Regions from separate parts of the Pseudoalteromonas sp. SG43-1 genome, predicted to be linked through region 4. Evidence: predicted binding sites of a transcription regulator. Region 4 holds the regulator's gene; each other region holds the start of a gene.

Region 1 (8,257 bases), on a different contig from region 4:
AACATGCGTACTTGTTTAGAAATTCCTGGCTGCGAGGTAAATAAACTCTCAGCAGTCGCTGAAACATTTAATTTATGATTTTGTACTTCTACGATGTATCTGAGTTGTTGTAATTTCATGGCTGCAAATTTTAACGTTATTATTCATATTATTTATAAAGGCAATACCGCTTAAAACCAAGTGTTATTTACGTAAAATATCACTTTAGGTCTTTAGGTGTGCAATTATCTGATTAGAGCTCAAGGCTAGCATAATAAATATGCTTGAGGTAGCGATGTTTATTCAGCTTTAGTTTATAAGCCCTTAGGGTGACTACGGTTTATAAAGAGCTCAACCTATCAATTTTTTGGTGTATTTTTTAAGTTAATCGGCGCAAAGCTACCCTGTTAACGTATATTTAATGTAAGATTAAATAATTAGGTTATATATCCGAGAATTACACCATGATCGTTTCTATTATAATAGTGCTTATAGTTGCATTGATTGTGATTGCACTTTGGGTAAGTGCTGTACAACAACACAAAGAAAAACAAGAAGCGGAACGCCGCAAAGAGCTTACAAAACAAAAAGCTATAATAGAAGAAACAGAAGAAGCACTAATGAATAGTGCCAATATACCTCTTTCTGAAAATATAATCCGTGTATTGCAACGCCGTATTTATGAAGCATTAAACACGATGGTTACTAATTCGCCAACATCTAAAGCACTTAAAAGCCGCTTAAGTGAGGCTAAAACGCACCTCACCAATGCAGTTCTAGACAACAGCAGTGAAGCCCTAACGTTACCGAGTAATGACAAACAGCTTGTTGGCCTAATTCAAGGTATTAAAAAATTACGCTCAATTTTACGCTCTGAACATAATAAAGGTCGTATTGATAGCCAAGTTTTTGTTTTAGAAGATAAACGTCTTGAAAAACTACAACTGCGTATTAATATCGAAAGCCAAATAAAACGTGGCTTATCTGCCCGCTCAGCGAGTATGGTTGGCTCAGCAAGACAGTATTTTGAAAAAGCACAGGCAACGCTCAATGCAGTTACATACACCGATGAATATGTAACAACAAAACGCCAAGAAGTTGAAGGTTACTTAGAAGCAATTAGTGTTGAACTAAGAGCTTCTAATGCAAGCGCACTTAAAAAGAAAACAGAAGAAGAGCAAGACGACTTAGATATATTGTTTGCTCCTAAAAAGAAATGGTAATTCTTTTATAAAAGCATTAAAAAAGCCTGCACAAATTAAATTTATGCAGGCTTTTTTGTCTATTTGTTAGTCATTAAGACAAAAATGCAAACTTGAAAACAAACAAGGCTGTTAATATCCAAACACTAATACTGATTTGATCTTGCTTACCACACAAAACTTTAACCGCCGTATAAGATATAAAACCAAGTGCAATACCGTGCGCAATCGAAAACGTTAATGGTGTCATTAGTAATACCACAGTAACAGGAATTGCATCGGTCATATCATCCCAATTTACAAACTTTAAATTTTGTAACATCAGTACAGCGACATATAAAATAGCACCTGCCGTAGCATAAGCCGGTACCATTTGTGCAAGCGGTGCAAAAAACATCATTAGTAAAAAACAAATACCTACAACTACAGCCGTTAAGCCAGTACGTCCGCCAACAGAAACACCAGCAACCGATTCTATATACGATGTAGTCGTAGACGTGCCTAGCATCGCACCTGCAATTGTTGCTGAGCTGTCAGCACTTAGTGCGCGTCCTAAACGAGGCATGTTACCTTTTTCATCAGCTAAACCAGCTTTTTGAGTGACTGCAACTAATGTACCCGAAGTATCAAAAAGATCGACAAACAAGAATGCAAAAATAACACTCATCATTGATATATCAAAAGCAGCGGCAAAATCTAATTGCATAAAAGTAGGCATTATTGATGGTGGCATAGCCATAACACCGTGATATTCAACTAGCCCTAAACTTAGTGCAATGCCTGTCACTAATAAAATACTAATAAGTACACCGCTTTTAAAATCGCGGTATAAAAGCGCTGCAATTACAAAAAAGCTTAATATAGCTAATAATGGGCCTGGGGAAGTAATGTCGCCCAATTGCACTAGTGTTGCTGGGCTTGAGACAATAATACCTGCATTTTTAAGGGCAATTAAGGCTAAAAAAGCACCTATACCTGTTGCGATAGCTCGCTTGAGCACCAGAGGTATGGCATTAATAATCCATTCTCTGACTTTAAATAAGCTTAAAAATAAAAATATACAACCCGACATAAAAACAGCCCCTAATGCGGCTTGCCAGGTATAACCCATTCCTAATACGACGCCATACGTAAAAAAGGCATTTAGTCCCATGCCAGGCGCTAATGCTAATGGATAATTAGCCCACAAACCCATTATAAAACAGCCTATCGCAGCTGCTATACAGGTAGCTACAAATGCAGCCCCTTGGTCCATCCCTGCCTCAGCAAGCATAGCTGGGTTTACAAATACAATGTATACCATAGTGATAAAGGTAGTTAGGCCAGCAACGCATTCGCGTTTAACTGTTGAGTTATTTTCGCTGAGTTTAAATAAGGCTTCAAACATAATAAACTTGTGATAGTAAAAAGTGACGAGATTTTAACATAAAAATTATCTTTTACAGGACATTTTACCTTGCTATATACTAAACTGTTAAAGTAGTTAAAATAATAAATGAACCAATATGCTTAAAACAACACCTTGTGAGCAAGACTTAGAGCAACAGCTAGACAACATTTTAGGTTTTGTTACTCAACCAGAAAGCAGCCCCGCGCCCATTGATAATAAAAAAGATGAGCAAAGTACTATTAATAAAGCCCTATATTATTTAAAAAATAATCAAGCTCCATTGGCTGCAAAATGGATGCGCCTTGCTGCAATGGCAGGAAACCATAGAGCACAGTTTTATTTAGGTTTATTTTTTGTAAAAGGTGAAGGCGTGCCACAAAGTGTATTTCATGCTGTAGCGTGGTTTAGCTTAGCGAGTAGCCAAGGGTACGCACCTGCCACTGCAGCGGTTACAGATATACGCAAACATATCGAAACTAAGCGATTTAAAGATGCTCAATGTTATGCAGCAAGTTTGTACGAACAAATCCACCAACTCCAGTTTTCTCATATGATCCCTCGCACCAGTGAAAACACATAAACTAACTAAGTAATAAGTACTGTATACAGTGTTGAAAAATACTGTATATAGTTACAAAGATACTCCTACACAGTATAAAACCCACAAATGAAAACACTACTCAAAAATTTATTTTAAAACAACCCCCTCAAAAACAAGCCTATAACAATTTGATTAATAAAGAATTATAGATTTAAAAATAAAAAATAATGATCAAAGGCTGAATAACTGTACAAATAAATAGCATAAAATGCTTGCACGAAAGCACTGTATAAACTACTGTATATGAATACTGTATAAAAACCCAGTGAGTGAAACTATGTTACAGCCTATTACCGTAAGAACAGTTAAAAGTTACCAACAAGACGAGCAAAGCGATTGCGTAAATTTGATCCAAATTGAAGATGAAATTTCAGCGACCTTTGAGCTTTTAAAAGTATTACACCAATACAATAGCTCTAATGCATGGACGTTACTAATTGCGCCAGATCATGTACCTAGCAAAGCTTTACTTGACTCATGCTCTATTGATACAAGCAAATTACTTGTTATTAGACAGAAGCACCTAGTAAATTTAGAGTATGTATTAAATTCTGCGTTACATAATGGAAACTTTGCAGCGGTAATTACCTGGACCGATATAGTTAATAACCAACTACTTACAAATCTATCGTTCGATTTAAGTAAAACGAATACAAAACTATACTGTTTTACTAAAAACGCTCAAACCACAGAGATACCACTCGCTCAATAAGCTTGTTAAACTAATGTTTTAGATTCTGTATTATTATTATGACTTCATTCAATACCACATTATGTTTTTGCAGCAGTGGGCACAATTATGCCGATTGCTGCGAGCCGCTCCACTTATTTGTAAAGCAAGCTGACACTCCTGAACAACTTATGCGCTCACGATTCAGCGCTTATGTTATTAAAAATGCAAAATATGTTTATCAAACCTACGCAAAAGAAAAACAAGCTGAGAATCCGGTTAAAGAAATCAATGATTTTGCTAACAGCTGTCGATTTATAAATCTTGATTTAATTGACTCAAGCCATGATGGCGATACTGGAACTGTAGAATTTAAAGCCCAATATTTTTATCAAAACTTATTTTGTGAGCTTCATGAAAAATCGCAGTTTATTAAAGAAAACACTCAATGGCGTTATTTAGATGGCACTATATATCCTGTTGAAGATATTAAAGTAGGCAGAAATGATGACTGCCCATGCGGTAGCAATAAAAAGTACAAAAAATGTCATAGCATGTAATAAATAATCTTATTTAATATTTATCACCTAAAAGGTGTTTTTAAGTGGCAGAGTGATTTATTAGCTAACTAAACTTAAAAACACACTTTGTTACGCCCTTGCATTTTAGACTCATACATTTTTTCATCTGCGATCTGCAACGTGTTTTTGTTATTTACGTATGGTTGTAGGGTTGCACCGCCAATACTAATAGTCACAAAATCATATTCTGAATATTTGTGTAATATTCCTAAATCGGCCACATTTTGTTTAATTTTATCAGCAACACAAATTGCACCTTCAGTGCTTGTATGCGGTAGAACAACTACAAACTCTTCGCCGCCATAACGCGCAACAAAATCGGTTGGCCTTTGCAAACTATTAGTAATAGTTTGTGCTACTAGGTTTAACACCGTATCCCCCTGCACATGACCATAGATATCATTGTATTGCTTAAAGTAATCTATATCGATGAGTAATAGTGCATAGTCAACTTTTTCTCGTAAGGCGCTTCGTTCCATTTTAGAAAAATGTGCATCAAAATAACGGCGATTGAATACTTTAGTTAAATCATCTAAAAATACTTTTTGATTGAGTAAGTCGTGTTGTAATTTTAACGTTATATGGGCACGAACCCTTCTAAATAGTGTTTCTTTTATAATCGGCTTTTTAATAAAATCAACAGCTCCGGCTTCCCAACACTCTTCTTCTTCGTTTTCAAAGGATGTAACAAAAATAACTGGGATATCCTGTGTTTCAGTATTATTTTTTAATTTTAAACATGTATCAATACCACTCATTCCACCCATATTAATATCGAGTAGGACTATATCGGGTACATTTACATTACAAATTTCAATTGCTTCTTCACCACTTCCAGCTGTTGTCACATTAAAATGCCCAGATAATATTTTTTTTAATACGATTAAGCTTAATAACTGATCGTCAACTATAAGTACTTTAGAATTCTTTAAACTTAGTTTTAATTGATGGTCAGAGTAATTTATTGGCATAGTAAAAATGTTTTGTTTTTTTAATTAAAAACAGCCTATAGCATCACATTTTGTTATGCAAATGTTAGTTAACAGGAGTTCTACTTAGTTGATTACTAATAAAAATGCTTTTTAGTAAATCTTTATTGCATAAAAACAAAAAATGAGCCACTTGGGCTCATTTTATAACTTTGAATACTTAATTTAGTTAAGTATTATTCGTCATCATCTAAATCTAATTGCTGACGTTGAGCAGGTCGAGCTAAAATCTCTACGTAGAAAGAGGTCAAACCTTGCTTTTCAATTTCGCCAATTTGGTTACTTAATTCAGCAACGTGCACAACTTGCGCATCTTCAGCTGTGTTACCAAACTTACAGTCAAATGCCCAATAGTCAGCATCTTCAGGTAGCGTTTTATTACGCTCTCTTTTCAAATATTTTTTCACTTCGTGCTTTGCAGCATCAACCATACGAGGGTATTTGATTTTCTCGTGATTTAGCGTGAATGTTTTCTTCATTACGTTCCTAATTACCTTGGTTTAATGATAATGGCATTTCATGTCATACCATTTGACGCCATTATAGCAATTGCATTTAATTTTTGGATGCTTTTTTTTCATTAAATCAATTATTAGCAAATATATAAAGCAGGCCCGTTATAAAGCATATATTAACTGATGATTATTACAATCATATATCACACCGCAATAAGCTGAAGTGGTTGATGTATTGCATCATTATTAAGGCTGTCGTAAAAAGCAGCTGCATCTATAGGAGGATTAGCAAGTTGTGTTTGTTCGCTTTTAATTCTTCTTCTGACAGCAAGCTCACAGTTATCTATTATATTAAGTGGAATATGCTTATCATCATTTCTAATCGCAAGTGGTTCAGGCTTTAAGCACTGTCTTAACTTAATACTTGTCAGACCGCAGCGCTCTCCTTCTTGAGATATTAATGATGCATTAAACTGTCCAACCAACATATTGTATTCATCAGGGGCTAAAAGTTGCTTTGGACCTGCGCCAAATTGCTTTCTTAATGCCTCTTCTTCTATAACTAAATTATCTATTTCAGTTTTTGGTAAATGAAATTGGCTAAAGTCGAGTGCGTCATGTGACAGCATCGCTAATAATAGAGAAAATTCGCCACGGCGATTTTCATGCACACTATTATTGAGCCTACTGTTTAACTGACTCTCTGTGATTAACAAATCATCTAATTGCATAGTCTTTAGTCGATTGTGGTAACTGATAGATATTTATCGGCTTTATTTCAATTTTCTTTAGCTTTTTTCTTTACTTAAATACGCAATTTGCTATTATCAGCGCCGTTGCATTGGAGGGGTTCCCGAGCGGCCAAAGGGATCAGACTGTAAATCTGACGGCTCAGCCTTCGCTGGTTCGAATCCAGCTCCCTCCACCACTTTTCTTACCGCTAAGTTAAGTGGGGCCAAATGTAACAAAAATAGTGTGGAGGGGTTCCCGAGCGGCCAAAGGGATCAGACTGTAAATCTGACGGCTCAGCCTTCGCTGGTTCGAATCCAGCTCCCTCCACCACTTCTTTTTTATTCCTATATTCCTATATTCCTATATTCCTATATTCCTATATTCAGGTTAACTTCAAAATACCCATTGTAAACTCATGCTGTTTTTCTTTAGCCATGTTGATGATGCTTTATAATTAGGAAAAAAACGCTCAACGTGTTGCCAAAAAGCTTTACTGTGGTTTAAGTGACGTAAATGCGCTAACTCGTGGACAATCACATAATCAATAGCATGATAAGGCGCTCCAATTAAATGCAAATTAAATGTTAGCTCTCGCTTACTGTTACAACTTCCCCACTTTCGCTTATAAATAGCTACTTTTAGACTCGTAGGTAACTCTTCACCCATTTGTGCGCAGAAGTACGCTAAACGCATTTCTATATATGCAGTTAGTTGCTCTTTTAAATATTCTTCAAGAAGTTGCTGATATTTTTGCGAAGTATTTTTAACGCGCGAAGAGTGCGTAATAAGCAAGCTGTCGTTACTGTTTATTACTTCGGACTTAGTACCTTGCTTAAATTCTATGTTTTCAATGCTATCAAAGATTAAAATTTGTTTGTCTTTGAGCGGGTTCTGTCTGTTATCAGCAATATTGTGCTGTTTAGTTAATTGAGCATTTACCCACACCTGCTTATCAAAAAGCCATTCTTGAATGTGTTTATTACTAACAAACTGAGGGGCATATACAGTCACCTTCTTGTTATGTACTTTAATGGCAACCGTTTTACGTTTTATACTTTTCTTTAACTGATATTCAAACACTTTCATACTCATTAATGATATTGCTACGAGAAAATTCACCAGCAATTAATAAAACCAAATAAAGTGTAATTTTCGCTTAGTTAAGCCAATTCATTAGTTTTATTAAGGTTACTCGATAGAAACTTAAATATGACCATATAAATCTAACTTAGTCCTGTGACAGGCAATACATTAGAATAAAAAACACCAACTAAAAAACTAATGCCTGATAAATAAAAGAAAACTAAAAGTAATAAATTCGTTATTTTAATCACTTCATTGAATTAACAGTTTATTTATTAATTAATTAGATTAAACTTGATAAATAAAGATTATATTTTGAGCCATTATGTTATCAGCTTTTTTTATCACAGACCAAGATCCTAGCTTAATCATTAATGGCGTTTACGATCCTCTATTAGTTTCAATGTCATTGCTAATTGCTATTTTTGCAGCCTTTTTCACCATTCGGCTTATAGAGCTCGCAAAAGAAACTCAATTTCCTAGCTACCAACGTTTAGCAAATGTGACCGCTGCTACTGTTTTTTCGGCTGGTATTTGGAGTATGCACTTTATTGGTATGCTTGCCTTTTCACTGT
Region 2 (8,257 bases), on a different contig from region 4:
AGCAAAAAGGTACCGCGATGGCACGCAGTTAAAACGCATAGCACTTAAAGATATTATGGAAGATACATAAGACGCTTATCTCCTTTTAATCTGTCTATTTTTTACTTTTGGAGGTAATGTGCTCTACATAACGATAGATACTAGAGGGTTTTGATGAAGCAAGCTTAAGGAGTATCATGCTGTAAATGTCCTCAGCCCTACACTATAAGCTAGTGATTAAATACACTAAAAGCTAATAAATGAATACATTAAAAGCTAACGGTGTTACTTTGAGTCAAGTATCAGAGGACACTTTCCTAGTCATAATTAAAAATTTGTTTATAGCCTTATCGTACTGTTTTATATTGTTATTTATCAATAGTATGTTTTCAGATATTTACGTTAATTTGAATAAGTCTTAACTTAATCTGTCAGGTTTGGTTTTTAGTTTTTGATCAAATCTGACAGTCGCATTTGTGCCATGAGCCGACTATAAGCCGTAACTCGTTTCTGCCCCTTAACGAGTTAGTGCAGGCCTTTAACGATTTAAATTCACTCTAAAATGATGAGTCTTGGTGAAGAAATTCTGATTCATTTTAATCTACCATGATTGGTAATCTTTTATATTTCTATATAGACTACCGAAATATTGGCCTGCGTCGAATACCCGCCGAGAGTATGATAACTACACCTACCAACGTAAAACTTTTAGTAAGTTTCTCAATTTTTTACATTATAGCTACTAACTAAGAACAGGGTTTAATTTAGATCTAGTCTATGACAAATGTAGGAGACTAAGATTAGAAGCTTGTTAAGTAAATGTTGCCCTATGTTGACAATTAACAAGTATTAATATAGGTTTTTATTTGTTGAATAATGAACATATTGTTAATTTACTAAGGACTTTATTATGACAATCTTTTATAAGCTAGCTTCTGCAATACTTTTTATTGGCACTTTTAGTGTTAATGCGGAAACAACAATTGAACCTACTAATCCAGTATCACAAATAAAAAGTAATATAACTTATAATAGTAAAACTTTGGGTTTATCTGAAAAAGCCTATAAATACGCTGCGGATCAATTCATGAGATTAAACTCAGGCTCATCTACTCCTGATATGCAAATAATTTATGAGGTTCCTGAATTTATTTCGCCGGAGAATTATTCAGAAAAAGAATTGAATCAAGCGATGAATGAACAAAAAACAAAATTTGCTAACTATTTCGGTATCTCTGTATCAAAGTTAGACCCATTCATTGCTCATATGGCTGTCGCTTTTGATTCAGATCTTTTCAGTGGAGGTATTAGTACTTTCGATACAGATGAAGATATGGAAACAATAACAATTTTTTGTGAAGAAGCATGTAGTGGTGGAACAACTTCGGGAGGAGGTATTGCGTTGGGTCTCAGTGTTTATCAAGGTGCAGTTAATGCGGGCATAAGTCAGTACACTGATTTCAAAGTTGAGTTTGTCAAGAATTCCACAAATGATAAAGTTTCTACCGAAGTGTGGAGATACAATAACTTTTCGGGCGCTTGGAGAGAGAGCGTTATTTCTAAGCCTTGTCCTACCTGTTCTTATAATTAGAGTAGCTAAATTCAAGTGTGAAAAGCTAGCATTTATGTTAGCTTTTTTTTATTGCTAAATCTTTTAATTTACTAAATTAGCAAAACGAATTAATACAGTAGGAGGAAAGGTGTTTGGCTCACGAATAGCATCATATTAAGAATTATGATTTTAATACTCTAATATGTTCTTGTCCAAAAACGAGTTTAACCGACCGTCTGCTTCTCGCTCAAAGGAGACCCCGAAAAGTTGTTCATATAGCTATCTAGGTTAACGCTATCAAAAAAAGAAGTATATTACCGATAACTATCTTTAAAGTCCTAGGAACGGAAGTTTAATTCCGGAATATACCAATACAAGCTTACAAGCCGGAAGTTTACTTCCGTTTTGTACTTTAAGATTATAAGCCGGTGTCTAGTGAAAGCTGGGAAGTCCATTTTGCTTTTAGTCCAAGTCTAGATGAGTTTGGTAATAAAGACTTAAAATTCAAAGTTGTTAAAAAGCCACAACCGAGCTTAACTACAAATGTTCTTGCTTTTATTGGTCGGAATGGAACATATTCAATATTAACTTAACTAATTCAATCACAATCTATGATAGGAATGTCTGACCAGCGGGTTGTGTAGTGGGGCGATAAAAAAGCCCTTTTCATGTTCCATGATTTTGTTAGCTTTTCACTACCTATAGATAAAGTTCCTACACCATAGCGTTTATTTATTACATCTAAGCATTCCATCATTTTAGGTTTATCCTCACTTACAGAGAACATATCGGCTTGTTGAAATGATTCACTTTCTAACTCTATTGCGCCAATACCGCAGCGATAAAAGCGCGTGTTAGCCTTAAAAATATCATCAATAACATCTGAAATAGCATTGGCTATAACACTGGTATCTGATGTAGGTATAGGAAAATCATAGAGCAAAGATTTCTTATAATACGCGTCTTCGTGTGGAGAGCTTGCAGCGAATATAACAAGTCGTTTTGCTAATGATTGTTGTTTTCTTAGCTTGCGGCCAACAATCGCTGCGTGTGTTACGAGGGCTGATTTTAATGTATTTAAGTCACTTACTCTTTCGCCAAAGCTTCTTGTAGAGTAGATTTCTTTTTTATTCTGTTTTACTTCATCCCAGCTTAAACAGGCGATGCCATTAAGCTCACTTACAGTCCTCTCAACAACAACGCTAAACATACGTCGCATTTCTTTTGGGTTTTGATTCGCTAAATCCCATGCACTTTTAATTCCTATCACCTTGAGTTTTCTACCGAGCCGAGAGCCAATCCCCCAGACGTCGGTAACATCCATACGCATAAGGACTTCCTGCCGTGAGATATCATCGTGAATAACAGCAACCCCGTTATAACCAGAGAGTTTTTTTGCCGCATGGTTGGCTGCTTTAGCTAACGTAGGCGTAATGCCAAAGCCTACACCAACAGGCAATCCTGTCTCGCGCCATACAGCTCGTCGTATTGTGTGTCCGTAATCAGCCCAGTCATTGATGATTTTAGAAAAACCAGTAAAACGTAAAAACGATTCATCAATACTATAAACATAATGGTCATCACAAAAACGATTGATGACCGTCATCATTCTCTCACTCAAATCAGCGTAGAGTTCATAATTGGAAGAGCGTACGATGACATTATGCTGCTCTAAATAGGGTTTAATTTTGAAGTAAGGTTCAAATTTCGGGATATTGAGCTTTCTAGCAATAGGACATATGGCACAAATACACCCATCGTTATTTGTCAGAACAACAACGGGTTTAAAGCGAATGGATGGGTCAAATACCTTCTCCGCACTGGCATAAAATGCCACTGCATCTACTAGGGCAAACATCGATTCACCTCAGCTTTATTTCTGTGGAGGCGGATGCTCGCAGTAACGACACCTTCGAGCTTAAAGTCATCATCATTAGAGATATAAACAGACTTATAATCTTTAGAGGCAGAGATAAGTAAGCGTTGTGATTTATCTATGATTTTACAAACAAACGAACCGTTATAGCTTGCAACAATGACATCGCCGGTACTTACATCCTCAGCTCTATCAATGACTAATAAGTCACCATCGAATATTCCTACTTCTTGCATGGATTGCCCAGAAGCTATACCAATAAAAGTGGCATTCGGGTGTTTAATGATTAGTTCATCGATTGAAATACCTAGCTCTACATATTCTGCAGCAGGAGATTCAAAGCCGGTGATACCTGCTTCTATAAAAATTGGAATAACGAACATACACACCTCAAGCACTGTTTATATGTACAGTGTAATTTAAGATTCCAATTAAGCCAAGATTCTTTTTGTGAAGACGATATTTTTATTAAGGCTGATATAAACAGTCTTCATACCTAAACATTAAAAACCCTTTTTTAACAGTTAGTAAAACCTGCCTTCGTTTGTTAAAATTTGACGAAGGAATTATGAACTTACCCAAAGTTTATTTTAAATATGGAATAATTTACTAATGACTGTAGTTAAAAACACTATTGCATCTTTTCTAATACTTAGCGTTATTACTGGCTGTTCAGCCTCTAGACATGCCATCATTGCCGGTGACTCTGAATTAACAGATGCCCAAGTGTGTCGAAACTACCTTAAAGATAAAGATATCCTCGCTAATAGTTATACCGCCGAAAATACTGATGAAGCGAACTATATCTACGCGCTTAACAAGGAAGTTAAATATAGAGCACTCACTCAATACAAATGTGAGATATTAGCTGCACAAGACAGAAAAGAAATCGCTCAAGGCGTCGTTGCTGCTGTCGTTGCGGTGGGTGTCGTCATTTTAGCTGTTGCTGCGGCAGGTGCTGGCGGGTCAAATAACTATTCTTCTGGTTATGCATGGGACCAGTTTTATGATGGTAACTACAACTTAGTCTGGCGCTGTCGAGATAAGTCTACGGGCCAATTTGCATATAACAGCGCTTGCTCTGGTCAATATCAAAATGACAATACATGGACTGGGAAGTAACTTTCCGATTAAACTTTATAAGCACAATATCTTAGTTCTACAATTAAAATTGTTAGTCACCACAAATGAGAATTAGCTTATTAACTCAGTTATAGTATGGGGCATATTTAAACCGAAATAGGTATCAAGAATCATAATGAAAGCATCCACAATTACACTGTTAGCAGCACTTATTTTCTCTGCTGTCTCTTCAGCAAATCAAGAAATCGACTCATTTAGCAAAGCTAAACGACTTCTAGAAAAGCAGGTTTATAACAATCACCGCATTACACTTTATTGTGGTGCGACGTTTGACGTTAATAAAAAAGTAACCGCACCGAAGGGCTTTTCTACAACAAAGTACGTCAAACGAGCTAAAAAAATTGAATGGGAACATGTTGTTCCAGCAGAAAACTTTGGTCGTACTTTTAGCGAGTGGCGAGATGGGCATAAGCAGTGTGTGAATAGTAAGGGGAAGTCATTTAAAGGTCGACGATGTGCAGAAAAAGTAAATACAGAATACCGTTTTATGCAAGCTGATATGTTTAACCTTTATCCGGCTATTGGGGCTGTGAATGCTCTGAGAAGTAATCATAACTTTACTGTGCTTCCTGCGGCTAAAAGCGATTTTGGACGTTGCGCGATGAAAATCGACGACAGAAAATCTGAGCCACCTGAAGTGGCTAGAGGGCAAATTGCGCGTACTTATTTGTATATGGAGAACACCTATAAACGATACAGCATGAGTAAAGCACAGCGCCAACTAATGAATGCGTGGGATAAAATGTATCCTGTAGATACTTGGGAATGCACTAGAGCTGAGAAGATTTCAAAGTTACAAAAGAATCAAAATGATATAGTTAAAAGCCGTTGTGAAAGTATAGGTCTCTAACTATGTTGTCTTGTAGTTGCTGTATGCTCAAAAAAAGCTTACAAGCTTGTACATGTTTGTATAAATATCTATATTAGAAACAATATTTAAAAGGAGTTTTTATGCGTCAAGAAATACATGAAGTAACAATTCAAGATATTGAAAACGATTTATTTCTCGTAACTGGTGACCGTGGTTTAGCTAAAGCCCAAGCCCATGCGTTTTCTATACATTATCGTGGGGAGATAATAGATTCGGTTAAGTATAAGCGAGGCTTTATCTCGGCTGATGACTTAATCTACTCACGCCATGTACGTTGGGAGCATATGAAAAAGCATGCTCAAAAGCTAGCCGCAAATATGGCCAAGGCTGGGCGCGGAGATAAACCTAAGAATACAGCGGCTCATCATATAGTGTCTTGGAATGATATGCGCGCTGCCCGTTCAAGGCTGAGGTTAGCAGCGTTCGGTATCGATATTGACCATGAGGCAAATGGTGTCTACCTACCTCGATTTCAAAAGCATGTTCCAATGGACATCCTCCCAGATGCTTATCCACATTCGAAAGTTCATACAGGCAAATATTATTTTAATATTGAATTCCTACTTAATGAAACGATTGCTGAGGGCCTAGGTCGACAAGGTATTATCGAAACATTGAAAGAGATAGGTGAAGAACTTGCCGATGGTACATTTCCAATTACTACACTATTGACTCAAGGTAATGCTTAATGGCTGATAAATTTAATAAAGTATACAGTGTGAGTGTCGAGCCTGATGAATTTCTCTTACTTAATGAAACGGGGTTCGAACAAACAATTCAATTGACCGAGGGCCAATTGTTAATGTTCGATGGTATGAGTATGAGAGATAATTGGAGAGAGTTGGGCGTTGATTGGTTGGTAGAGCCTAGTACTGCTCACCAAAACTTAAAAAAACCTGATATAGCCGGTTTGGGTGCCTCAACAATTGTAGTATCTCCTAAATATTCACCTTTATTCTTAAACGGTTTTAGTAAAAACGTTGAGCTGCTTGAATGTAATTTAGAAGGTGAGAAGTGGTTTGCATTTAATGTTGTAGGCTTTGACAAAGCCCTTAGTGAAGAGCATTCCATCCGAAATATTAAAAATGGCAAACCGAGTAGAATTAGAAAGTTCAAAAGGATGGTATTCGACAAGAGTGCGATTGAAAGTCCTGAACTCTTTAGAGTACGAGAAGCTGGACTTCGATACTTTACTACAGATGCTACAAATAGCCTATATAGCATCGTTCAAGAACATGGGATAAAAGGGTTGTACTTCCATGAAATAGAAACAGTATAACGTCAGTGTCTAAAGATTAATCGTGACTCTATGCCACAGAGTCATTGGACTTCCCAGCTTTCACTAGACACCGGCTTATAATCTTAAAGTACAAACCGGAAGTAAACTTCCGGTTTTAAGCTTATATTGCTATATTTCGGAAGCAAACTTCCGTTTCTAGGGCTTCAAAGGTCGTTATCGGAAATATATATACTTCTGTTTTTTGCAAGCGTTAACCTAGATAGCGGTATGAGCCACTTTTCGGGGTCTTTTTTGAGCGATAACCAGACACTGAAAAAAGTTAAATTTATTCCTACTTCTTTGATTAGGAGCCTAATTTTGTCCGATAACATTATTAAACGCCGTTTCGGGACAAAATAACATGCTTAATTTCTAACTGTTTTAATTACTTGTTTACAAAGGTAATTATTGGTGAAATTATCAGGGTATGTAATATACGCCGTTTTGGTGTGTTATAAACCACCAAAATGGTGTTCAATAAGCTGTTATGTGACTATTGTAGCTGAATTGTACTCTACAAAAGGAGTTGTAAATTTTGTCAGTAAAAGCAAGACGAGCCGATGTAAATGACACAGTGAAAATGAGCTTACTTTGTGAGGTTGATGGCTCTTGCCCTTTATGCAGAAGAGATCTCGTTGTTAAAAAAGAAAAGAAAAATGTGAGAGTCTTCGATGTTGCTCATATCTACCCCTTGAACGCGACCAAACATGAGCTTGCTATTTTAACAGGCGAAGAACTCCTTTCTGATGACATAGACCGTGAAGAAAATTTTATAGCCCTATGTAAAGAGTGTCATAAAATTTATGATACTCAAAAAACTGTTGGAGAATATAGGCAGCTAGTCGCAATTAAAAAAGAAATTAATAAAATAAAAGAGCTGTCTAAAGTCTGGGATAAACAAACCCTACATAAAGACATTTCAATTGTAGCTAATAAAATTGGCTTGCTCGATGGAAAGAGTATTGAAAAGACAATGCTTTCATACGATGCATTGAAACTTTCAGATAAGCGAGATGAAACGTTTGGATTCATCAATCAGACAAAAGTAAGTCAATTCATTTTGACTTTTTTTATCCCTATAAAAGAAGCGCTTAAAGATCTTGAGAAACAAGAAAAAGCCAAATCTACATTTATATGCTCACAAGTTAAAAGTTACTATGTTCTTTTATTAATGAAAGATTTTAACCAAGATGAAATATTTGAGAAAATGACTGATTGGTTCATGACGAATACAGGGATTACTGATAGATCAAAATCTGAAGTTCTGGTTTCTTTTTTTATACAGAACTGCGAGGTATATTCTAAATGCTAGTTCCAAACAAAACCGTTTCAATTAATGAAAGTTGTATTTATAGATCTTCATTGCTCTTGTCAAAACTAGATGGTGATATTTCAGTAGAAGAACTTTACAGGAATCAAAAGAAGTTGTTTATTGATATGGCTGATTACATTGATGTATTAGACTTATTATTTGTTTTAGGGAAGATTGTTTTGGATGAAAAAAATGGAGTAATTAAACATGCTTAAATCCATTAGTTGCGAAAAACTGATTAAGAG
Region 3 (8,257 bases), on a different contig from region 4:
TCACAAGCGCTAATTAGCTCTTCTAAGTTTTCTACGCGAGCACGGCCTTTTTCACCTTTTTCGGCTTGGTACATTGCCATCAAGCCTGAGGTTTGAATTGTGTACTTGGCTTGCTCATGCAAAGTTAGGTCGCTAATTTTATCTTCTATTTGTTCAACGAGTTCTACAAACTTACTTACTGCACCAGAAGCACGACCAGATAAATGCTGTTGTTCTACAATTGCTTTTGCGGCATACCAAAGCGGTAACGATTCTGCTCGTGCACAATCGCGTATATGGCTCAATGTTTTATCGCCAATACCGCGTGCTGGCGTATTAATTACACGCTCAAACGCGGCATCGTCTTGACGATTACCTACTAGGCGTAAGTACGACAACGCATCTTTAATTTCTTGTCGTTCGAAGAATCGCATACCCCCATAAATACGGTATTTTAAGCCTTCTTGCAGCATGGCCTCCTCGAGTACACGAGATTGCGCGTTACTACGGTATAAAATTGCGGCATCTTGTAGGGCATTACCTGCATTTAACCAGCTTCGTAGTTTGCTACTTACAAAGCGTGCTTCGTCTAACTCATTAAATGCCGCATAAATAGAAATTGGCTCGCCATCGTTACCGTCGGTCCATAAGCTTTTACCCATACGCTCTGAGTTATTTTGAATTAATGCATTAGACGCTTTCAAAATAGTTGCTGTTGAACGGTAGTTTTGTTCAAGACGAATGGTTTCTGCGCTAAAGTCAGTTAAAAATCGTTTAATATTTTCGATTTTAGCACCGCGCCAACCGTAAATACTTTGGTCATCGTCGCCTACAATCATGATACTGCTTGTATCGCCTGCAAGTAACTTTAACCAAGCATATTGAATGGTATTTGTATCTTGGAACTCGTCTACGAGCATATGTGCAAAGCGTTGCTGATAATGACGCAGTAACGTTGGGTTATTTTTTAACACTTCGTAGCTGCGTAGTAATATTTCGGCAAAATCTACTAGGCCTGCTCTATCACAGGCCTCTTGGTAGGCGGCGTAAACACGCAGCATCATTTGCTCGTTAATATCGTATGCTTGAATATCTTTAGGGCGAAGTGCTTCATCTTTTTTAGCGCTGATGTACCAGCCAAATTGTTTGGCGGGCCATTTTTTATCATCGATATTCATCGATTTTAATAAGCGCTTGATCATCCGAAGTTGATCGTCAGAGTCTAAAATTTGAAAGGCTTCTGGTAAGTTAGCTTCACGGTGATGAGCACGTAAAATACGATGCGACAAACCATGGAACGTACCAATCCACATACCACCTACAGGGGCTTTTAGTGTTTCTTCAACGCGGCTGCGCATTTCTTTAGCCGCTTTATTAGTAAAGGTTACGGCAAAAATACTGTAAGCAGATGCTTGCTCAACTTGCATAAGCCACGCAATACGATGAACTAACACTCGTGTTTTACCAGACCCTGCACCTGCTAATACCAGCATGTTTTGTAGTGGGGCTGCAACGGCATCGCGTTGTTTGTCATTTAAGCCATCGAGTAATTGTGAAACGTCCATCGTTACGCCTTTTTAATCAATATTGTGGGCAGTATAACAGGTGTTTTTGTTAGGCTAAATAAAATACTGTTTTTATAAACAGCTATTTATAAAATAGCCTTAAAAACGAGTAACTTGATAATTTTTTGAACAAACAAAAAAGCGTAAACGCACAATAAAAATTGCTAATTTGACCTAAAGTTAGCAAAATTTACTAACTCTCTAAATCTAGACTAATTTAACTATTTGATTTGTAAGCTTTAATAAATTGGCATAGAGTGTGTAAGTAAATAATTATAAAATCAAATAAATACAGAGGTTAGTATGGCAGATCAAGGTTCTGGCGGTAACGTAATCGCAGCATTATGTAATATATTTTTTCCTGGTTTAGGGCAGTTAGTGCAAGGGCGTATTTTAGCGGCTATATTTTTTGCACTCGCTATTATAATAAGTTACGCACTAATTTATGTGCTTGTAGGTTTTGTACTAGTGCCTATTATTTACTTATGGTCGATTATTGACGCAGCGCGTTATAGATCGCGAAGTTAACTGCTTTAAAGTTGAATAAAATAGCGCCCTTGTGGCGCTATTTTACTTTATATGTCCTGTGGTTTGCGGGCGTTTACGTATATAATTACGCAATTAAAGATTTACAGGCAAATCCTATGGAATATCAATTTATTCGCGACCCTATTAGTGGGCTACGTATTAAAATAAGTAGTGAACACGCTATTATTGGTCGCTGGCTAAACGAAGAAATAGGCAAAGACAAAGTAGCTATGGTTCAAGCGCTTATTGCATCGGTGAGTTCAAGCTATGAGCCGCTAACGCTAAAAGGCCAAGAAATAGATTTAATATTAACCAAAGACGAAGCACTATTTGAAGCCCATGCGCTTCATCAAGACAGTGAAGACCTAATAGCGTATCAAGATGACGATTTAGCGCTTGAAGAAAATGGTTTAAGTAGTGGTTGTGGCTTTGAAGATTTCATTGATTTAATTGATTCATGGGCTGAATTTAGCGGCTCAAAGTAAACTACATATTAAGATAGTGCTGATGCGTTAAGCTTCCTTTATCGGTACTATTACACTAATCAAAAACGACAGGAATGAATATGTCTGCCAATTTAAACAAGCTAGTAGTTATGCTAGAAATGCAAAACGCCATGAACACTAAAGTACATGAGCAATGGTTTACTCAAGGATTCGAATGGTACCGCGCTATTTGGGTTGAGTGCGCTGAAATGCTGGATCATCATGGTTGGAAATGGTGGAAAAAACAAACACCAGATACTGAACAAGTTATTTTAGAGTTGGTTGATATTTTTCATTTTGGTCTATCGCTTAGAATTGACGGCAAAACTAGCTACGAAGACTTAGCAAAGCAACTTGAAGCTGAGCTTAGTAATGCTCAACAAGCGGATGACTTTAAACAAACGCTAGAAATATTAGCGGCTTCCGCCGTTGCAGATAAAACGTTTAATGCCGCTGCCTTTGCCGGCTGTATGGCGCAAATGGGTATGGATATTGATGATTTATATCGCGGCTACGTAGGTAAAAATACGTTAAACTTTTTCCGCCAAGATCACGGCTACAAAGATGGTAGCTATATTAAAGAATGGAACGGGCAAGAAGATAACGAGCATTTAGTTGAAGTAGTTAAAAGCCTTGATACAGAACATGCAGATTTTGCAAAGTTAGTATACCAAGGCCTTGAAGCGCGTTACCCAAAAATCTAGCCCACGTAAACTGAGTTAAATAATCTTACGATAGTCGGTAACACTCAGGTAATCGGCTATTTCGTTATGTGGTTGTTGGCTATCAGGGTTAGCAACTGCAAGTAAGTGCTCGATGCCGTATTCTCGTGCGGCATTTAATACCGGCACACTGTCATCTACAAACAAAGTGCGCTGCTTATTAAACCCTAAGTCTTTTTGTACTTGGTGCCACAAACTTTGCTGCTCTTTACTTACTCCATATTCATGAGTAGACACTACACCATCTAGGTAGTTATCAATCGCTGTATGCTCAAATTTCAGCATGACACTCTCAGGGTGGGCGTTGGTAAGTAAAATTAACTCTTTGCCTGCTTTTTTAAGCTCGGTTAAAAAATGAGGTACGTCTTCGCGCATTTTAATTAAATGCTGAGACTCTCGTTTAAGCTCCATTATAGGCAAGTTTAATTGCTGCTCCCAATAATCTAAACAATACCACTGTATTTGACCGCTCACAGCTTGATAGCGTTTTAAAATATCTGCTTTAGCTGCATCTAGGCTAATGCCTCTAGCTAATGCGTGTTGCGCAGGGATAACGTTAAGCCAAAAATGACTGTCGTAATGTAAATCGAGTAATGTTCCATCCATGTCGAGCAAAACGGTATCGATTTTTGACCAATTTAACATAGGAATTTCAACTTATAAGGTTTATTATTGAACTAACTGCCATGATAGCAAATTAACGCCAATGACACAGAAAAAGCACCCAACACCACCACAAATCCTCAGTAACAATGTTGTTGCTAAAAGTCGCCTGTTTACTGTGGAGTCTTTAGAGTTAAAGTTTTCTAATAACGAAGAGCGCCAGTATGAGCGAATTCGCGGCGGTGGCCGGGGAGCAGTGATGATTGTTCCGTTAAGTGCAGATAATGAGTTACTACTTGTACGTGAATACTGTGCGGGCACAAACAATTACCAGTTAGGTTTTCCTAAAGGCTTAATCGATCCGGGCGAAACCCCAGAGCAAGCTGCTAACAGAGAACTTAAAGAAGAAATTGGCTTTGGCGCTGAGTATTTTAAACCATTAAGAACAGTAACAATGGCGCCGAGTTACTTTAATGCCACAATGCATATTTTATTTGCTAAGCAATTATACCCTCAAACCCTTATTGGTGACGAACCAGAGCCGCTAGTTGTTGTTAAGTGGCCATTAACTCAGTGGCAGTCATTATTAGACCAAGAAGATTTTACCGAAGCACGCAGTGTTGCAGCTTTGCTATTATTAGATAAGTATTTAGCGTCTGGAGCTGCCGATGAATAAATTAATCGAACCGTGCATTGAATTAGCTGAGCGTGCTGGCGATGCAATTATGGCCATTTATAAAAAAGGCGATATTGGCCAACAAGAGAAATCAGATAATACGCCTGTTACCAAAGCTGATCTAGCAGCAAATGACGTACTTGTTGCTGGATTAAAAGCACTTGCACCCGATATCCCAATTATGTCGGAAGAAACACCTATACCAGCACTCGCCGACAGACAAGATTGGCAGCGTTATTGGTTGCTCGATCCGATGGATGGTACAGGCGAATTTATTTTAGAAAGTGGCGACTTTGCAGTAAACATTGCATTGATTGAAAATAATCACCCTGTGCTTGGCGTTATTCATTGGCCTGCAAAAGGTGTGACTTATTTTGCTACTGCTAAAAATGGTGCCTTTAAACGTGAAAACTCAATTGATAAGCAAATATCTGTAGCGCCGCCAGAGAGCTTGACGCTTGCAGTGAGCCGCCGCCAAAAAATAGAAGCGGTGAGTCAGTATTTAAATAGTCAGTTTACAACGATTGCTATTGGTTCGTGTTCTTTAAAAGCCTGTACTGTTGCAGAGGGCAAAGCAGATTGTTTTTTAAGAATTGGTCCAACGGGAGAGTGGGATACAGGTGCTTCACAAGTTATTGTTGAAGAAGCCGGTGGTTGTATTACGGATGCAGAATTTAATCCGCTAACGTACAACCAACGAGAGAGTACTGAGAACCCTGACTTTATAGTGATGGGACATCCCGACTGGGAATGGCAAAAAATGATTAATCCACATCAAAGATTGATCGCAGAGTAGTAATTTGATTGCTTTTTGTTCGGTTGAACAACTTTAATTAGTTTAGGTCTTGCATTAAATGTTTATTCCTATATAGTAGCGCTCTCTTCAAGGCAGGCAAGTAAATATCACGAAAATGCTTTAAAGAAATTACAGGCGCGGGATGGAGCAGTCTGGTAGCTCGTCGGGCTCATAACCCGAAGGTCGTCGGTTCAAATCCGGCTCCCGCAACCAATTTCCTTAGGGATTGAGGTTACTGTAAACTCTAACTTAAGAGATAAAATAAAGTAGTCGATAGGCTTAAAATATACAGGCGCGGGATGGAGCAGTCTGGTAGCTCGTCGGGCTCATAACCCGAAGGTCGTCGGTTCAAATCCGGCTCCCGCAACCAATTCTTTAATTGGAAGCCAAGTTGTAATGTAAGCAACTTTAAATAAGTCTACAAATTTCAGGCGCGGGATGGAGCAGTCTGGTAGCTCGTCGGGCTCATAACCCGAAGGTCGTCGGTTCAAATCCGGCTCCCGCAACCACTGAAATAAATAAGAATGAAACGACACGCTTAAAGCGTGTTTTTTTATGTCTAAAATTTGGTGTGTATATTGTGGCTCATAACCCGAAGGTCGTCGGTTCACCTTTTATAAGTTCAGGCTCCCGCAACCACTGAAATAAATAAGAATGAAACGACACGCTTAAAGCGTGTTTTTTTATGTCTAAAATTTGATGAGAGTGGTGAGATCATCTTCACTGCATGAGGCATTCACTTCTCATAAGCGCAAGCTCCCGCCCCCCTGAGATACACTTTAAAATGTTATAAACTTCTTAAAATAAATCGTTATTACTTAAAACCTTGTTTGGTTTGTGTTAAAACGACACAAATATTTTTAGGTTGTTACAAATATGACTGAACTTTACCACTGGTTTGATTTAATAGGCATTGCGGTGTTTGCTGTATCGGGCACTTTGCTAGCGTATGAGAAAAAAATGGATGGCTTTGGGGTCGTAGTTTTAGCGACAGTAACTGCTATTGGTGGTGGTACAGTGCGAGATCTAATTTTAGATGTTCCAGTGTTTTGGTTACACGATCAAAGTTACTTTTTTGCCATACTCGCTTCAGTATTTGTTACAACACGCCTTATAAATAAACAAAAGCCGATACCTCATTATATTTTACAAACAGCGGACGCGTTTGGGTTAGCTTTTTTTGCAGTAATGGGGGCGCAAAAAGCACAGCTTGTTGGTATGCCCGATATGACTGCGGTAATTATGGCTGTAATTACAGGCTGCTTTGGTGGATTAATTCGAGATGTGCTTGCACGCGAGATCCCTATGCTATTAAAAGGTGAGCTTTACGCTATTACCTGTATAGCGGGTGGTACTGTTTATACGCTTGGCATTAGTTTTTCGTTAGTAACCGAAATGGCGATGGTATTAGGTATGTTAATGACCTTATTACTTCGTTTAGCTGCTATAAAATGGCAAATCACATTACACGTTTTTAAATATCCTGACTAAACTGGTGTAATCACACCATTTACTAGGATAAGGAATGTCGTTAGCTCGTATATTTTCTCGTGCTCAAGTGGGTATAAATGCCCCTGAAGTTATTGTAGAAGTTCACCTAGGAAATGGTTTACCCGCTTTTCATATAGTAGGCCTGCCTGAAGCGTCCGTTAAAGAATCAAAAGATAGAGTACGTAGCGCAATCGAAAACTCACAATTTGGTTTTCCCGATCAACGAATAACTGTAAATTTAGCCCCTGCCGATTTGCCAAAAGATGGCGGACGGTTTGATCTTGCTATTGCGGTGGGTATTTTAGTCGCCTCTGGGCAAATAGTGTGTCCTGATATTCACAAGTACGAGTTTTATGGTGAGCTTGCTCTTAATGGTGAGGTGCGTGGTGTAAACGCTATTTTACCTTCGGTACTTGCTGCAAAAGAGCAAGATCGTTGCTGCTTTTTACCTCTTGCAAACGACAGCCTAGCAAGCCTAGTTAATGGCGTTAAACGCAAAGCCGTAAGCTCTATTCAAGAAGTGTGGGGGGATTTACTTAATCAACAACCCTTACCATTAAATATAGAGTATCCCGACTGCACACAAGCCCCTGACTTTTTACTCGATTTAAGCGATGTGAAAGGTCAGCCCGGTGCAAAGCGAGTACTCGAAATTGCTGCAGCTGGCGGGCATAATTTATTATTTTTAGGTCCTCCAGGTACTGGTAAATCGATGCTGGCCCAGCGAATGGCAACTATAATGCCTACTATGTCGGACGATGAAGCTATTTCGACAGCTGCGCTTTACTCTATTATTGGGCAATCCATAGATTTAACTAATTGGCGACAGCGGCCATTTCGTAATCCACATCATACTTGTTCAGCTGTTGCCTTGGTGGGGGGCTCTTCGAATCCCAAACCTGGTGAAATTTCTCTGGCACATAATGGTGTGCTCTTCTTAGATGAGTTACCGGAATTCGAGCGTAAGGTACTTGATTCACTGCGTGAACCAATGGAGACCGGCACAGTAACTATTTCACGTGCAGCTAGGCAAATGGAGTTTCCAGCGCAGTTTCAGCTTATTACAGCATTAAATCCAAGCCCAACAGGAAGTCATACAGATAAGCGGGCAACTCCCGATCAAGTTATGCGTTATTTATCGCGCGTGTCGGGGCCTTTTATTGACCGTATTGATTTGCAAATAGAACTACCTCGTTTAACGAGTGTTGAACTACAAAGTACTCAGCCGGAGGAAAGTAGTGCTGAGGTTAGAGCAAGAGTTGAAACGGCTTATTATCTACAACTAAAACGTCAAGGTAAGGTTAATGCGAGGCTTAATAATAAAGAAATGAGTGTGCACTGTGAACTTGCGCCTGCAGAGTTGCAATTTTTAGCTAGAGCAAGCGAGAAGTTGTCTTTATCGCCACGCTCTT
Region 4 (8,257 bases):
CTTTAGCTGGGTGATGAGCATGATGAGCTTCATTGGCGTTAGGTTGTTCTACTATGCTACTCATTAGTTCGCCTCCACTTTGGCATCAAGTGCCGTCTGTATTTGACTCGGTTGAATAACATCACCCGTATCATTACCCCACGCATTACGTTTATAAGTAATAACCGCAGCTAATTGCTTTATAGATAACTGCTTGGCAAAAGCTTGCATTGCCGTACCGGGTCGTCCATGGATAACTACATCAATGTGATCTTTTATATCGCCAAGCACTATCGGGCTGCCTTTAAGTGCAGGAAATACGCCCGGTAACCCCAAGCCAGTAGGTTGATGACATGCAGCACAATTAGCCATATATACTTGTTCGCCTAAAGTCATTAATTCTTCTTTTGGGAGGGTTTTATCAAGTAATGCGGCATCTGCTAATGCTGCTTTTTGTTTAGCCTGCTTTGCATCTGTAAGCCATGTTTTAAAATCAGCCTCAGATTTAGCGACCACCACAACGGGCATAAAGCCATGGTCTTTACCACACAACTCAGCACATTGGCCTCGGTAAGTACCTTCTTCGTTTATGTTCGTCCATGTTTCGTTTATAAAGCCGGGGTTCGCATCTTTTTTAACTGCAAAATCAGGTACCCACCAAGAGTGAATAACATCGTCAGAAGTCATTAAAAATCGTACTTTTTGATTTATTGGCAGTACAAGAGGCTTATCAACCTCAAGTAAGTAGTTAGGATTTTTATCTGCAAGATTCGCGATTTCATCTTGCGGGGTAGATAAAATAGAGTAGAACTCTACATCTTCGCCCATATATTCATAATGCCATTTCCATTGCGAACCCGTAATTTTAATAGTGAGATCAGCTTTGCTGGCATCTTCCATTGCAATTAGGGTTTTAGTGGCTGGTACTGCCATAGCAATTAAAATAACAAACGGAATTGCAGTCCAAAGTATTTCTACTTTAGTGCTTTCGTGAAATTGGGCAGGTACAGCCCCTTTAGATTTACGGTGATGAATAAGTGCCCAAAACATAATTGCGAACACTATCACCCCAATCACACAACATATTATAAATATGGTCATGTGCAGCTGATATACATTATTGCTTATATCGGTTACGCCTTTGCGCATATTGTATTGGCTGTTAGCCAAAACTGGGTGCGAAAAAACACATAATATAAGCCACAAGGTAGAGGTCAGTTTACCCATGTGACGGCTCCTTTGATGCTATTGCGAATGCAAAGCGAAGAGGCATACGGCTTAAACGCCAATTCGTTATTTTTATTTTTTTAGCCAATCTTATTTAATATTGATTGGTTTTGCTGCGCCAACAACGAGTTTGTGTATATTGTGTGTTCTCAAAACTAAAAAGCTGTGAGTTATTATTAGCTCAGCACATTAACAATTAGCTAAAAAACGAACAACAAGCAAGTTTTAGTATAAAAAACAATCAGGTGATATTGAATAATTAAAAAAAATCGGTAATCAACTGGGCAACAGGAAGTTCAAAATATGAGCAAAACAAAGGGGTTTAACGCATTCGGAGGGGGAAAATATAAGTGCAAAAAAGTTTACAGCTTAAATAGTCAGTGGGCTGTTTACGCCCTTTTTTTAGTACAAATTCTAAAACAAAAATGCGTACTAATTAGTACGCATTTATAAAACTGCTTGTTTAAAAGCTATTTTTAAAGTCACATCCAATCAGCGTTTCTTATAACGCCAACGGCTAAGCCTTCAATATTAAAAGACTCATTCTCAAGATCTACTTCAATAGAGTCAAAATCGTCGTTTTCAGCATGAAGTAATACTTTACGACCCGCTTTCTCAAGACGTTTTACAGTTACGTCTTCGTCTAGGCGAGCAACAACAACTTGTCCATTTTCAGCGGTTTGAGTACGATGTACAGCAAGTAAATCACCATCCATAATACCAATATCTTTCATGCTCATACCGTTAACGCGTAGTAAAAAATCTGCAGCCGGTTTAAACATTAATGGATCGATTTTGCAGTGACTTTCAACGTGCTCTTGCGCCAAAATAGGTGAACCAGCAGCAACACGCCCTATAAGCGGTAAACCTAATTGTTCTGGCTCTTCTTCTTCAATTAATTGAATACCACGGCTTGCACCTGGTTTCATTTTAATTGCGCCTTTTTTAGCAAGTGCTTTTAAATGTTCTTCAGCAGCATTGGCACTTTTAAAACCTAATGTTTGCGCTATTTCAGCACGTGTAGGAGGCATACCAGTGTCTTTAATAAAAACTTTAATTAGTTCGAGTATTTGAGCTTGGCGGTTCGTTAATGGTCGCATACAACTGGTTTTCCATACAGTACATTTAACTGTGAGTATATACAGTTAAATAAAAATCGCAAATTTAAATTAAGCCTTAAAATAGCTAAAGTAATTTCACTTGTGTACATTTCAAGGATATAACTAAAGCTAAGTTTATAAATGATTAAAAATGCAAAGGAGACATTATGAGTATTTGGTACCAGCCCATCACCTTAGAGCTGTGCAAGCAGTTAGAGCAAGGCGTTAATGGCCAAGGAACATTAATGAAAACTATGGGGATAGAAGTCACAGAAATTGGCGATGATTATTTGGTTGCCACAATGCCGGCAATTCCTGAGCATCATAACCCGATGGGGATGGTACACGGCGGTGCTAACGTTGTACTTGCCGAAACAGTTGCCAGCTATGCCGCTAACTTTGTTGTCGATTTTACTAAATTTTACTGTGTAGGGCAGGAGATTAGCGCAAGTCATTTAAAAGCATCTCGCAACGGCACTTTAACAGCCACGGCTAGAGCATTTCATATAGGTAAACGTAGTTCAGTATGGGAAATAAAAATTACAAATAGCCGCAATGAGCTGTGCTGCGTATCAAAAATGACCGCAGCAGTCGTAGAGCGAAGATAGTTACTTTTCGATTGGGTAAATGGTAATTTCCATACCCGCACCAATCGCAGATATACGCAATAATGTATCTGCATCTAAGGCTTGATTAAAGCACTTAGGAGAAGTCCCTGATTCAAAACCAATATCAAACGTTCTACGTGAACAGCTTAACCATTGCTTTAGCGCGTTACGCGAACACGATTCAATAAGCTCACATATATGGTTTATGGCTTTATCAGGTGTGCTCACCTCACCTGTAGCTTCAATACGCGCTAGTTGACGGTATTCGTCTTTGTCATAATGTAAAATCGTCGCGACTTTTTTCAAGTCCGCCACTAGCAAACTAATATCTTGCTTTGATTCAAGCTCAAGATCTACATTTAAAAATTGAATTTCCGACATCGTTTCGTATTTATCCTCTAATAATTTCATTGCAAACTTTAACGCAGTTTTACCGTTATACCAAATCAACTATGCTCTATTAACCACTTTATATGGATATTTCGCAGCTTTTAAGTATTTTTTAGCATTTAAAGCTGGCTGGATATAAAACATTCAGCTCAATTAAACAGATAAGTCATGTTAGGAATTTAAGTGTAATCTTTTTTATTTTTAAATGATTACAGTAAGCTATAGTTTAAACTGCGACAAAATGTCGCAGTAACTTATCCCATTGATGTAATAAACTAGCTTCTAAAAATAATAAGACTAAAACATGAATAAAAAAATATTTAAACATGCTCGCAAGTTACATAAATGGTTAGGATATTTATTAGCACTACAAATTTTAGCATGGTTACTAGGTGGTTTAATTATGAGTGCAATCCCTCTTGATAAAGTTCATGGGGAGCATCTTGCAACACGTACTCTTAATAACCCATTTACGCAGGCTGATTATGTTGCCTCCCTTGACGATATTGCCTCTCAGGTGGTTAATCCAACACAAATAATTTTTGAGAACTTCTTAACTACACCACTTATTACTGTCTTTAGTAATAACGAGCAGCAAAGCTTCAATGGAATAACAGGCCGACCATTTGAACCGCCAACTAAAATACAAATTACCGCAAATGCTAAAGCACACTTACTTATTGACGCTCAAGTAACAAGCGCTGTACTACTAAAGCAAGGTATGCGAGAAGTTGGATATAAAACCAATGTTTGGCAGGTACAATTTGACGACACATTTAACACAACACTGTACTTGTCAGAAAATAACGGCAAAGTTGTTACCGTTCGCAGCACGCTATGGCGAATATTCGACTTTTTTTGGATGTTACATATTATGGATTACGATGAGCGAGAGGATTTTAATAATCCACTGCTTATTAGCTTTTCAGCAACCAGTGTACTTTTTTGTTTAAGTGGAATATTACTACTTATACAAAATATACGACTAAAACGATTTATCCGAATTAAAAATAAGAATAAATCAAAGTAGTCATATTGGTTTTTGAGAGCTAGCGCCCACTTATCAAAGAGTAAATAAGCCTAGGGCTTATTTTATTCCAAGTGCTTAAATCGACTCAAATGTCGCTTTAACATTTCGTTTTCGAAAATCAACTCATCACGCTCATCCAGCAATTGTAAAACTAAAGCTATTGCCGACCAATCTAACGAAAAGTCATGTTGGATGCGGGCCGCTTTTTTAACTAAGGTCACTGCAGATACCGTAAATTGCCACTGCGTAACATGATCCCCCTCAATTGGAACCGCAATATTATGCTCAACTAGCTCATATAAAATTGCTTCGCTAATATCACTGCTCAAACATAGCTCTTTGCTAGTAAGTAAATCGTCTTTTTGTGTCACGATAATTTGCATTATGGCTTGCTCCAGTTATTACGGGGATCAAAGTGAGCTTTTTTGGCTAATTCTTCCCACAGTTTTTTACTGGCATCATCAACAGATGTTGGATTAACAATTTTAAGCACAGCAAATAAATTACCTTTAGCTTTTTTACTCATTAATCCCTTACCTTTAATACGCAAGCGTTGACCAGACTGACTATTAGAAGGAATAGTTAATTGGATGTTTCCTGTCAACGTAGGTAAATTTAGCTTTGTACCAAGAGCCGCTTCCCATGGTGCAAGAGGGACAACTATATTTAGGTTATGACCTTCAACATCAAATAATGGGTGAGGCACTAAACTAATTTGTAAATACAAGTCGCCATTTTGCCCATTAGCTGACCCTAATCCGCCTTGCCCTTTTAGTCGAATTCGCTCGCCATTTACTGAGCCTGCAGGAATTTTCACTTTAAGTGATTTTTTAATTTCAGTGACACGGCCACTGCTGTCTCGCTGCGGTAACATAAACTCAACAGGCTTAACGGTATCAACTAAAGTCTCTTCAAGAAAAATTGGGAACTCTATTTCCACATCTTGTCCTTTTTGCGCGCGAGCGGCGTTACTTCTGCTCTGCCCGGAACGATCGAATCCACCAGCTCCGCCAAACATTGAATTAATAAAGTCAGAAAACTCTTGGTCGGTTTGAGGATCGCTTTGCTGATAATTACTTTGCGAAGAGGCATTGTTACCACCATAATGGCCTTGCTGTTGACGAGCACGATTTTGTTGGTGACGACGTAACTCGTCGTATTTAGTGCGTTCTTCTTTGTTATGGATGACTTCGTAAGCTTCTGCTATTTCTTTAAACTTATCTTCTGCTTGAGGCTCTTTGCTTACATCTGGGTGATATTTTCTGGCTAACTTTTTATAAGCAACTTTAACCGCTTTATCATCTGCATCAGGCGATATTCCAAGCACTGCATAATAATCAACAAATTTCATTTGCAATCCAAATCCTCATATTGAGTAAGCTTTAAGCATACTCCTTAACGGGTAACCTTGTGTGGTTAAAATACGATAAATATTGAGAAATAAATGAATAGTGAAAGTAACTTTGAGTAAAAAAATTAATCAGGCACTTTTTATTAATATAAGCGTAGGCCTTAAGTTAACTTTATCTTTTATCTTCAGGGCTTTAAACTGCCTATTCCTGTAGTTCACATTTGTGATGGATATGACTCGATTTATTCTGGCCTTATTGGCTTGTTGTGTGTGCGTTTCGGTATCAGCCGAACAATTTACCCGTTTTTCAACGGCTAAAAGACATTTAATTAAAACCCTACCTGACAACGCCAAAAGCATTTACTGCGGTTGCGACATTAAAAAAGAAGGCAAAAAACTCGTTCCTGACCCGTCTAACTGTGGTTACATTCCTCGAAATACCCTTACCCGCTCAGGTAAAGTAAATGTGCGAGCACTACGCATTGAGTGGGAGCACATTGTTCCGGCGTGGGAATTTGGTCACCAGCTACAATGCTGGCAAGATGGCGGGCGTAAAAACTGCCGTAAAGTAAGTGCTAAATTTAGAAAAATGGAAGCTGATATAAATAACTTAGCGCCAGCTATTGGCGAAATTAATGCCGATCGCTCTAATTATCGTTTTGGTATGCTTAGCGAAAACGCCACACAATATGGTCGTTGCGAAGTAAAAGTAAACTTTAAGCAACGTGTAGTTGAACCGCCTGTTTATGCACGAAAACGTATAGCTGACACCTACGCTTACATGCAAAAAACATACGGTTTAAAAATCTCTGATAAACAGCAAAAGTTATTTAATGCATGGCAAAAGCAAGCATTCGCAGATACAAGTAGTGCGAGCAAGCTCTAAGCTTTAACACTCATTTACATAAATCAAAGTTATAAATGTTGAATAAACGAGCGAGTGTTGTAATATTTTAAACAACTTATTTACAAAAAAGCCCTTAACTATGTTTAAAAATAATAAAACCTCGCTTGCCATTTTCACTGCATTTGCGGGCTTTGCTTTGACCGGTTGTGGCGGCGGCGGTAGCGGTATCGACTCAGCCCCTGTAGTTACAACACCTGTTAGTAGCAGTCCAACATGGACTGCGGGTGTATTTGAACCCTCTAACGATTTAAAAAACTTTTGCGAAACCCCGCGTACGGGTAACGATCCCTTTAATAACAACGAGCCTTACCCAGATCAAGCCGGTTCTGCCCTTTACGAAAAACTCTGGCTTCGCTCTTGGAGCGACGAAACCTACCTTTGGTATGATGAGATTGCCGATAACGATCCTGAAAGCTTTGCCACAGTAGCCGATTATTTTGCCCAATTAAAAACAGAGCAGCTTACCGACTCAGGGGCAAAAAAAGATAACTTTCATTTTTCAGAACCTACTGAAGATTACTTTCAAGAAGCGCAATCGGGCGTTACTTCTGGTTACGGTATAAATTGGGCGTTTATTGGCGATACAGCCGACCGTATTTTACGCGTCGCTTATCTTGAAGATGATTCACCTGCAAGCCAAATAGGCTTTCAACGTGGTGATACTGTACTTTCAGTTGACGGTGTTAGCATTAATACCAATACACAGTCGGGTGTAGATACGCTTAACGAAGGTTTATTTAGTCCTACTAACGGCGACTCACATACTATTGTTGTACGCAGTAACGATGGCGCCGAAAAAACATTTAATGTAACCGCTGGCAATATTGAACAAACACCGGTTCAAAATGTTAAAACGATTACAACCGCAAATGGTTCAAGCGTGGGTTACATGCAATTTAATAGTCATATAAGCATTGCCCAAGAAGGGCTTATTGATGCAGTAAATAAGTTTAAAACCGATGGTATTGATGAGCTTGTAATCGACTTTAGATATAACGGTGGTGGTTTATTAGCACTGTCGGCACAATTGGCTTATATGGTTGCCGGTAATGCCAACGTTAACAACCGCTTTTATTATCAAACTCAACAAAACGATAAACAACCCGTTGATTCGCCTTTTCCATTTATTGATGAAGAAATAGATTACTCTACTTTTTTTAGCACAGGTGAAAACCTACCTGATTTAAACTTATCGAAGGTTTATGTATTAAGCACATCAGGCACCTGTTCGGCATCAGAAGCTTTTATTAATGGTTTAAAAGGTATAGACGCAGAAGTTATTTTAATTGGCGATACAACCTGCGGTAAGCCCTATGGCTTTACCCCAACTCATAACTGCGCAACAACCTATTACACTATTCAATTTAGTGGGGTAAATAGCAAAGGATTTGGCGAATACGCTGCGGGTTTTACACCAACCCCTACGCCACAATTTGATGCTGATGTTCAAGGTTGTGAAATTGAGGACGACTTTGATCATCAGTTAGGCGACAGTGACGAGGCCGTTTTAGCCACCGCATTGTTTCATGTTGAAAATGGCAATTGCCCAATTAGAACGGCTGCTGCAAAAGCAGAGCCAGCTAATTTTTCAAGCTCTCGTGAATCTCTCATTCCTTTAAATATGCCTGAGCAATTTACCCAGCGTAATATGGACTTAACTTGGCC

What was found. Region 4 encodes LexA, which represses DNA repair genes until DNA is damaged. Its sites were predicted from a motif close to TACTGTATNNNNATACAGTA; they were not measured.
Region 1: the regulator LexA is predicted to act here: its motif matches at 3,408-3,427, upstream of H5159_RS16015 (SulA-like leucine-rich domain-containing protein).
Region 2: the regulator LexA is predicted to act here: its motif matches at 3,803-3,822, upstream of H5159_RS03075 (LexA family transcriptional regulator).
Region 3: the regulator LexA is predicted to act here: its motif matches at 1,609-1,628, upstream of uvrD (DNA helicase II).

Annotation. Positions count from the first base shown of each region.
Region 1 covers NZ_JACJFD010000025.1:29,703-37,959, forward strand. Annotated here, with positions in the region: gene cysB (HTH-type transcriptional regulator CysB) at 1-119, opposite strand, end outside; gene H5159_RS16000 (hypothetical protein) at 444-1,202, shown strand; gene H5159_RS16005 (NCS2 family permease) at 1,276-2,568, opposite strand; gene H5159_RS16010 (tetratricopeptide repeat protein) at 2,687-3,151, shown strand; gene H5159_RS16015 (SulA-like leucine-rich domain-containing protein) at 3,450-3,884, shown strand; gene H5159_RS16020 (YchJ family protein) at 3,923-4,402, shown strand; gene H5159_RS16025 (diguanylate cyclase) at 4,477-5,394, opposite strand; gene H5159_RS16030 (DUF6172 family protein) at 5,589-5,891, opposite strand; gene H5159_RS16035 (VC2046/SO_2500 family protein) at 6,071-6,598, opposite strand; tRNA gene H5159_RS16040 (tRNA-Tyr) at 6,711-6,795, shown strand; tRNA gene H5159_RS16045 (tRNA-Tyr) at 6,845-6,929, shown strand; gene H5159_RS16050 (M48 family metallopeptidase) at 6,993-7,691, opposite strand; gene H5159_RS16055 (MHYT domain-containing protein) at 8,008-8,257, shown strand, end outside.
Region 2 covers NZ_JACJFD010000002.1:208,255-216,511, reverse strand. Annotated here, with positions in the region: gene H5159_RS03090 (hypothetical protein) at 1-70, shown strand, start outside; gene H5159_RS03085 (hypothetical protein) at 890-1,570, shown strand; gene H5159_RS03080 (Y-family DNA polymerase) at 2,130-3,389, opposite strand; gene H5159_RS03075 (LexA family transcriptional regulator) at 3,377-3,790, opposite strand; gene H5159_RS03070 (hypothetical protein) at 4,020-4,529, shown strand; gene H5159_RS03065 (endonuclease) at 4,666-5,400, shown strand; gene H5159_RS03060 (AHH domain-containing protein) at 5,502-6,110, shown strand; gene H5159_RS03055 (hypothetical protein) at 6,110-6,700, shown strand; gene H5159_RS03050 (ABC-three component system protein) at 7,236-8,012, shown strand; gene H5159_RS03045 (ABC-three component system middle component 7) at 8,006-8,227, shown strand; gene H5159_RS03040 (DUF2326 domain-containing protein) at 8,220-8,257, shown strand, end outside.
Region 3 covers NZ_JACJFD010000012.1:4,216-12,472, forward strand. Annotated here, with positions in the region: gene uvrD (DNA helicase II) at 1-1,544, opposite strand, end outside; gene H5159_RS10115 (hypothetical protein) at 1,848-2,072, shown strand; gene H5159_RS10120 (YacL family protein) at 2,189-2,557, shown strand; gene H5159_RS10125 (dUTP diphosphatase) at 2,638-3,261, shown strand; gene yrfG (GMP/IMP nucleotidase) at 3,277-3,924, opposite strand; gene nudE (ADP compounds hydrolase NudE) at 3,986-4,558, shown strand; gene cysQ (3'(2'),5'-bisphosphate nucleotidase CysQ) at 4,551-5,354, shown strand; tRNA gene H5159_RS10145 (tRNA-Met) at 5,491-5,567, shown strand; tRNA gene H5159_RS10150 (tRNA-Met) at 5,648-5,724, shown strand; tRNA gene H5159_RS10155 (tRNA-Met) at 5,787-5,863, shown strand; gene H5159_RS10160 (trimeric intracellular cation channel family protein) at 6,231-6,845, shown strand; gene H5159_RS10165 (YifB family Mg chelatase-like AAA ATPase) at 6,880-8,257, shown strand, end outside.
Region 4 covers NZ_JACJFD010000020.1:8,602-16,858, reverse strand. Annotated here, with positions in the region: gene ctaD (cytochrome c oxidase subunit I) at 1-64, opposite strand, end outside; gene coxB (cytochrome c oxidase subunit II) at 64-1,206, opposite strand; gene lexA (transcriptional repressor LexA) at 1,689-2,306, opposite strand; gene H5159_RS13925 (PaaI family thioesterase) at 2,474-2,914, shown strand; gene H5159_RS13920 (hypothetical protein) at 2,915-3,295, opposite strand; gene H5159_RS13915 (hypothetical protein) at 3,609-4,334, shown strand; gene H5159_RS13910 (chaperone modulator CbpM) at 4,397-4,717, opposite strand; gene H5159_RS13905 (DnaJ C-terminal domain-containing protein) at 4,717-5,685, opposite strand; gene H5159_RS13900 (endonuclease) at 5,918-6,571, shown strand; gene H5159_RS13895 (S41 family peptidase) at 6,672-8,257, shown strand, end outside.